Spartinivicinus poritis: one gene and its partner. The protein of the gene in region 2 interacts with the protein of the main gene of each other region in a pairwise test. Links are inferred from orthologs where the notes say so. Each region holds a gene or a part of one and is shown on either strand. Other genes may lie near its edges.

Region 1 (4,441 bases), on a different replicon or contig from region 2:
CTGCACTGGGTTAGTGAATACCAATACTGATTTATATTAACGACGGAGTAATACAACCATGAGTTTTTTTATTAATGAAGCTTTTGCTGCCCCTGCTGCTGGTGCACAAGGTGGTGGAATGATTCAAATTGGTATGCTGGTGTTGATGGTCGCAGTATTTTATTTCTTGCTAATTCGCCCACAGAAAAAGCGTATGAAAGAGCATCAGCAGCTGGTTGAAAACCTGAACAAAGGCGATGAGGTAGTGACTAACGGAGGGATTGTTGGCAAGGTCACAAAGGTATCTGAACAATTTGTCACATTACAGGTTTCTAACAATGTGGAGTTGAATTTTCAGAAGCAGGCCATATCTGCTGTATTACCGAAAGGTACTATCAAAGCAATCTAATTATTTAGGCGAAGCATCCTAATCATCATTAAAGGCTTGGCTAAAAGCATCGCTTTTTTAGCTGCCTTTATTAGATTAACCCGCCAACTACCGACCCGTCAGGCAGGCTTAGGCTTGCCGGGTTCTGTTGAACAAGAAGGAATATAGGGCAGAACCATGCTCAACAAGTATCCAATTTGGAAGTATTTCCTCGTTATTTTTATTGTCTCGATAGGGGTGATTTATGCATTACCCAACTTATATCAAGATGATCCAGCCATTCAAATCTCCCATCATCAATCAGCAACCTCGGTTTCTGAGTCTACGTTACAACAAGCTCAAAAACGTTTGGAAAGGCAAGGTATCGGGATAAAAGCATTTGAAGTAACTAATAAAGGGGCAGGTTTGCTCCGGCTAAACAGCTTTGAAGATCAACTGAAAGCTAAGTCAATTGTTAAAGACTGGCTTGGCGATGACTATATAGTGGCGCTCAACCTGGCTGCGACGACACCTGATTGGCTTCGCTCAATGGGGGCCGGGCCAATGAAGTTGGGTTTGGATTTAAGTGGCGGGGTTCACTTCTTACTGGAAGTGGATATGGATAAAGCGATTGCAACTCGTTTAAAAGGGATTCATAACGAAATTCGCTCTGAGTTGAGTAAGCAAGACCTGCGTTACAAAGTCGCTAGTAGCTCTACCAATACCCGCTGGGTGTTAAATTTCAAAAATGAAACTAAGCGTGATAAAGCCATGCGGGTAGTTCAAGGCAAATACACTGACTTGAATATTACTGCAGGCGAAGATGGTGTTATCTACTGGCTTAGCTATCAATTTTCTGAGTTAAAAATCAAAGACATTGAGGATTATGCCATTAAGCAGAACCTGACTTCACTTAGAAATCGGGTCAATGAGTTAGGGGTTTCTGAGCCACTGGTCCAGCGACAGGGGCGTAATCGTATAGTGGTGGAGTTGCCAGGTGTTCAAGATACGGCCGAAGCTAAAAAGATTATTGGTAAAACGGCTAACCTGGAATTTCGCTTGGCAGCACAGCTTGATGCTAAAGCAGGACAATATGAAATTCTTGATCGTAAAGAAGGCGGTCAGGCTAAGTTAGAAAAGAAAGTGATTGTTACGGGTGACCAGGTTGCAGATGCGAGAGCCAGCTTTGATGAAAATGGCCGCCCACAGGTAAATATTACTTTAAGCGGTGGTGGTGGCCAGTTAATGAATAAAGCTACACGCACCAATGTTGGTCGCCAAATGGCTGTGATCTTTATTGAAGAGCGTCCTTATACCAAAGAAGTTGAAAAGGTTGTTGATGGTAAAGCAGCTGTTGTTAAAGAGACACGCTTTAAAGAAGAGCGCAAAATTATCAGTTTAGCGACGATTCAGTCTGCATTAGGTACTCAGTTTAGAATTACTGGATTAGATTCAGTTGGTGAGTCAAAAGAGTTAGCACTGCTATTAAGAGCAGGTGCTTTTGCTGCTCCCATGTACTTTGTTGAAGAGCGTACAGTCGGCCCAAGCCTGGGCAAAGAAAACATTGAATTAGGATTTAAATCAGTAGTAGTCGGTTTTGTCTTGGTCCTGTTTTTCATGTTGGTTTATTACAAGGTGTTTGGCTTGTTTGCTAATGTGGCGCTGGGACTTAACTTAGTCTTGCTGATAGCTTTTATGTCTATCTTATCAGCCACTTTAACCTTGCCTGGTATTGCTGGGATAGTGCTGACCGTGGGGATGGCCGTAGATGCTAATGTGCTTATTTTCTCTAGAATAAAAGAGGAAATGAAACGAGGGCTACCCCTTCAGCATGCTATTCATGAAGGTTACGACCGAGCATTTGTAACTATCCTTGATGCCAATATTACTACTTTATTAGTCGCCATTATTCTTTATGGTGTGGGCACTGGCCCAGTAAGAGGGTTTGCTGTCACACTGTCCATTGGTATTGTGACCTCAATATTTACTGCCATCGTTGTGACACGTGCATTGGTCAATCTAACCCACGGTGGACGTCAGTTGAAAAAACTGTGGATTTAGCTCCTAACTTAGCAGATTTAAAGGCAAAAGGATGAATGACAACGAAAAAGTGTTGAATTTTATGGGGGCGCGGGTAATAGCTGCTGCACTCTCTATAGCGCTCGTGTTGGGCTCGATTATCTCTCTGTTTTCTAACCAGCTACAGTTTGGATTGGATTTTACGGGGGGAACCCTGATAGAGCTTGGTTATGATAAAACCGCTGACTTAGAAAGTATTCGTAAAGAGTTACAGGGTGCTGGATACCCTGATGCAGTTGTTCAAGACTTTGGCTCTGACAAAGATGTGCTGGTGCGGATTGCTGGTGATAAACCTTCTTTAGGTAATGATGTGGCAGCAATACTGAAGTCATCTTATGAAGGCGAAATTGAACTGAGACGCTCTGAGTTTGTTGGCCCGCAAGTGGGTGAAGAGCTGAGAGAAGATGGCGGGCTTGGTATGTTGCTCGCGCTGGGCGTGGTGATGCTATATATTGCAGCCCGATTTCAGTTTAAGTTTGCTCTTGGTGCCGTACTAGCGTTAGCTCATGACGTTATCATTACGCTTGGTGTTTTTTCTGTTTTTAATTTAAGTTTTGATCTGACCGTACTAGCTGCACTGTTAGCGGTTATCGGTTACTCATTAAACGACACTATTGTTGTGGCTGATCGAATTCGTGAAAACTTTAGAAAATTAAGAAAAGCAACACCAATCGAAGTGATCAATTCATCGCTTACTCAAACGCTAGGTCGAACCTTGGTTACGTCACTGACCACCTTGTTAGTACTAGTAGCTTTGTTTATTTATGGTGGTGAATTAATTCATAACTTTGCGTTAGCGCTAATGATTGGTGTTGGTGTTGGTACTTACTCTTCTATCTATGTAGCAGCCAATATATTGTTAGTGATGAAGATCAGTCGTGAAGACTTAATGCCTCCAGAGGTGGAACAAGAAGCCACTGATGAGCTGCCCTAATATTTTTTATGTGTGATCTTCCTATAAAATGAAAAGGTGGCTATTAGCCACCTTTTTTTGGGTATTAACAATAATATGGTTATTTAAAGCCTTTGGATATGTGGGGCTGAACTTGCTGTAACACAGATTTAAAACACTTTGGATTGCCTGCTACAACCTGTCCATTATCCATAAACTCGTGACCTCCTTTAAAGTCACTGACCAGTCCACCGGCTTCTTGAATAAGCAGTACCCCTGCAGCAATATCCCACTGATTTAAACCAAATTCCCAGTAGGCATCATAGCGACCAGCAGCGATATAAGCTAAGTCAAGAGCTGCGGAGCCTGCACGACGTATCCCAGCAGTTTGCTCGACAAGTGATTTAAATATGCCAAGGTAGTCATCAATTTTATCCATTTGGTCTGGGCGGAAAGGGAAGCCCGTTGCCAGTAGTGATTCGTTTAACGGTTTGCTTTTACTGACTCGAATTCGTTTGCCATTTAATTGAGCCCCTCGACCACGGCTGGCTGCAAATTCTTCTTTACGGATAGGGTCTAACACAATGGCGTGCTCAATACGCCCTTTATATTGACAGGCAATTGAAACTGCAAAGTGAGGGATGCCATGAATAAAGTTAGTGGTGCCATCTAGTGGGTCGATAATCCAAAGATAGTCTTGTCCTTCACCATGACCAGGATGATGGCCTGTTTCTTCTCCGTAGAAACCATGATTGGGGTAAGCTTTTTTTAATGTACGCAGAATTACTTTTTCTGCTGCCTGGTCAACTTCTGTAACAAAATCACGGTCGCCTTTTTTGTTAACAGTGAGTACATCTAGCTGCTCAACAGCACGCTCTATCACGTCACTGGCATTACGAGCAGCCCTCAAGGCTATATTCAGCATTGGTTGCATAGGAAAATCACTTTGGCATGTAAAAGAACAAAAATTAATTATATCAAATAATAAATCATGGCTGTTAACTTTAGTGTGTTGGTATTTATACATAGCCGATTTATCTGTATGTGCTTACAGCCAGTTACCTTATGAATCCGAACTCTGTTAAAATCGCAATTTGATTTATTGAAGACAGTTGGGTACGGCT
Region 2 (3,820 bases):
GTCAGGCATTACTGATGCGTCACTCAAAGCATATCGTACTGTCACAAACTGTCGTTTTTAGATGATATAGGAATATAGCATGAAGTTGGATTCAGCCAAAAAACAGGCTTAGTGAACTAGATTACACATCAACTGACTTCTAAAAACAGGGGCAAAAACTGGTGTTATTTACTTAAAATATACTTAATTTATACTTAAAGAAGAATGATTCTTAATTGCAGATGGGATGTAAGTGATTGAATCTAAAGAAGAAAAATGGTCGGAGTGAGAGGATTCGAACCTCCGACCCCCACAACCCCATTGTGGTGCGCTACCAGGCTGCGCTACACTCCGAATTGCTTCATAGCTTTGAAACAGTGGTGATAATACAGGAAATCCACTGAAGTTCAAGCGGATTTTCTATCATGATTTAGCGAGACTTTAATACAGCAAGTACTTCTTCTAACTCAGCGATCATCTGCCGTATAAGTTGTTTATACTGCGTGCGATCTGATTTTGAGTCTTCACCAGCCAGTTGATTTCTTGCCCCACCAATTGTAAAACCTTTTTCATAAAGCAGGCTTCTAATTTGTCGGATCATTAACACATCTTGACGCTGGTAATAGCGACGATTTCCTCGCCGCTTTACGGGTTTGAGCTGTTCAAACTCTTGTTCCCAGTAACGAAGCACATGGGGCTTCACCTGGCACAGCTCGCTTACTTCACCAATAGTAAAGTAGCGTTTACCAGGTATCGCTGGTAGTTCTTCATTGATGATGCTTGGTTCCAGCATATGCCTCTACTCTTGCCTTGAGTTTTTGTCCTGGTCTGAAGGTAACCACTCTTCTTGCAGATATTGGAATCTCCTCCCCTGTTTTTGGGTTTCGACCTGGCCTTTCTCGTTTGTCTCTTAAGTCAAAGTTACCAAAGCCAGACAATTTAACTTGTTCATTGGATTCCAAGGCATGACGAATTTCTTCAAAGAACAACTCTACCATATCCTTGGCTTCTCGCTTGTTAAGGCCAAGCTCTTCAAAAAGACGCTCAGCCATTTCTGCTTTCGTCAGTGCCGCCATTGGCTACTTCCTCAAACTTGCCTGAAATTTTTGCTCCAGTTCTGTGACTACTTGATCAATAATTGAGTTCACCTCTTCATCATTAAGAGTGCGCGATGGATGTTGCAACGTCAAGCCTAAAGCCACACTTTTCTGACCTGGTTCAATTCCTTTCCCTTCGTATAAGTCGAATAAAGTCAATGACTTAAGCCATTCACCCGCTTTTTCCGCAATCACTGACTTAAGCTCCTGGGCTAATACTGTTCTATCGACAATAAACGCCAGGTCTCGTCTAACTTCTGGAAATTTAGACAGTGGAACAAAGCTTGTTACTTTGCCAACACTAATTGCCTTTAAGTCCAGCTCAAAAAGATAGGCAGCATTCGGCAAATCCAGCTTCGCTTGTAGCTCCGGATGCAATGTACCTAAATGACCAGCAAGCTTTCCATTACAATAAACCGCAGCGGTTTGGCCTGGGTGCATCGAAGCATGCTTACCAGGTTTAATTTCAACTTCGGCTTCATTACCTAGTGCAAGCAGTGCTTCTACGTCTCCTTTTAGATCATAAAAATCTACTGTCTGCTTTTGAGAGTGCCAGTTCTCTGGAAGGAGGCTACCATAAATCACACCCGCTATTTTTTGCTCTTGAGCCAAGCCACTTTCGGTTTCAATAAACACTTGCCCAGTCTCAAACAACCTGACTCTTGGCTGCTGTCTATTTAAGTTGTACTGCACATTACTCAACAAACTTGGTAATAAGCTGGTTCTCATGACAGCCATGTCTGCCGAAATAGGGTTAGCCAATGGTTGAGGCTTTAAATCTGGACTAAACAGCTGCTGTAATTCTGGAGCAATAAAGCTGTAATTAATGACTTCTTGGTACCCCAAAGCCGTTAATAATTTGCGCTGTTGCTGCAATGGTGTTTTAGCTTCTGCTATTTGCGCCATCACCTGCTGACTTTGCGGTGTTGTTGTGGGCAGTTGATTATAGCCAAACACACGCGCAAGCTCTTCAATCAGGTCTTCTTCCCGCTCAATATCAAAGCGATAGCTCGGTACATCTACTACCCAATTATTTTCTTCAGCGGCTGTCACTTGCATACCAAGCCCACTTAGTATGGTTTCAACCTTTTCCTTCGCCATACCAAAGCCCAACAACCTCTCGATTCTTGCTTCTCGCAGTTTAACTTGTTGACGCGAAGGTAATTTTTCTTGCGCAACGGCCTCTGTTAATGGGCCAGGCTGACCACCACAAATTGATAAAATTAACGCAGTAGCGCGTTCTGCCGCTAGCCGTGGCAGCTCATAATCCACCCCTCGTTCAAAACGATGGGAAGAATCAGTATGCATACCATAGCGACGAGCTTTTCCCGCGATGGTAATTGGGTTAAAAAAAGCACTTTCCAGGAAAATATCTTTGGTTTTTTCTGAAACCCCAGAGTGTTCTCCCCCCATAATTCCCGCCATTGCTAATGGTCCTTTTTCATCAGCAATTAGCAAAATATCATCTTGCAGGGTTATTTCCTGGCCATCTAATAATTTTAGTTTTTCCTCTGCCTTGGCTTTTCTCACAATGATTTGACCGTGTAATTCTGCCAAGTCAAAACCATGCATTGGCTGGCCCAGCTCCAACATCACATAGTTGGTCACATCAACCACAGGATCAATACTGCGAATACCGCTACGACGTAATTTTTCTTTTAGCCATAAAGGGGTCGGCTGTGATAAATCCACACCTTTTATGACTCGGCCAATATAGCGTGGGCAGTCATCAGGTGTCTGAATTTCTATAGCAAATTTATCATCAATTTGTGGAGGCACAGGCTTAATTTCAACAGAATTAACTGACTTATTAAAGCTCACACCCACTTCACGAGCAACACCAGCAATACTTAAGCAATCAGCACGATTAGGCGTTAAATCAACATCAATGATATGATCATCTAATTGCAAATACTGACGTATATCTTCTCCAACAGGTGCATCAGCAGGTAATGCCATTAATCCATCATGATTATCAGAAATACCTAGCTCTGCTTCAGAGCACAGCATTCCGAAAGACTCTACACCTCTTAATTTGGCTTTTTTAATTTTAAAATTTTCAGGCAGTACAGCCCCAACCAAAGCAAATGGCACTTTCATTCCTGCTGTTGCATTGGGTGCACCACACACCACTTGTAGGGTTTCACTATTACCACTAGCTACCTGACACACTTTTAATTTATCAGCATTAGGGTGTGGCTCAGTACTTAAAATTTCACCGACAACAATCCCTTTAAAATCACCAGCAACAGGCTCAACCTCATCAACTTCCAGGCCAGCCATGGTGATTGTAGATACTATTTCTTCAGTTGTTGCTTTTGGGTTAACCCATTCACGTAGCCATTGTTCACTGAATTTCATCGCTTTACCATTTACAAATTAGTTATTCTGAAAACTATACGCCTTTCGTTGTTTATCAAGGCTACTTAAAATTGCTGCAAGAAATTCAAGTCATTTTCAAAAAACATCCGCAGATCATTAACTCCATAACGCAGCATAGCCATTCGCTCAACCCCCAAACCAAAGGCATAACCCGTATATTTTTCAGAATCAATTCCCACTGCCTCAAATACTTTAGGGTGAACCATGCCACACCCCATTATTTCAAGCCATTTTGTATTGCCTTTGTCGTCTGTCCCCCACTCAATATCTACTTCTGCAGAAGGCTCAGTGAAAGGGAAGTAGGACGGACGAAATCGCACTTTTAAATCACGCTCAAAAAATTCTCTCAAAAACGCTTCTAT

Evidence for each region. The genes of interacting proteins can lie anywhere in the genome.
Region 1: the proteins of pheT (region 2) and secD interact in binary tests that used the Escherichia coli proteins (3 or more experiments, as listed by UniProt). The link is inferred for Spartinivicinus poritis from one-to-one orthologs.

What each region holds. Positions count from the first base shown.
Region 1 is NZ_JAPMOU010000001.1:205,605-210,045, reverse strand. The notes cover bases 1-2,975. They hold secD (protein translocase subunit SecD), read left to right. Parts: upstream 1-544; coding sequence 545-2,407; downstream 2,408-2,975. Other genes in these bases: secF (protein translocase subunit SecF), read left to right, coding at 2,439-2,975; yajC (preprotein translocase subunit YajC), read left to right, coding at 59-388; tgt (tRNA guanosine(34) transglycosylase Tgt), read left to right, coding at 1-14. In the rest of the region: more of secF, read left to right, coding at 2,976-3,359; ORQ98_RS00920 (inositol monophosphatase family protein), read right to left, coding at 3,439-4,251. UniProt on the Escherichia coli protein: Part of the Sec protein translocase complex. Interacts with the SecYEG preprotein conducting channel. SecDF uses the proton motive force (PMF) to complete protein translocation after the ATP-dependent function of SecA.
Region 2 is NZ_JAPMOU010000015.1:135,975-139,794, reverse strand. Bases 749-3,820 are described here. They hold pheT (phenylalanine--tRNA ligase subunit beta), read right to left. Parts: upstream 3,438-3,820; coding sequence 1,059-3,437; downstream 749-1,058. Other genes in these bases: pheS (phenylalanine--tRNA ligase subunit alpha), read right to left, coding at 3,503-3,820; ihfA (integration host factor subunit alpha), read right to left, coding at 749-1,055; ORQ98_RS13475 (MerR family transcriptional regulator), read right to left, coding at 749-772. Outside these bases: more of ORQ98_RS13475, read right to left, coding at 410-748; more of ihfA, read right to left, coding at 747-748.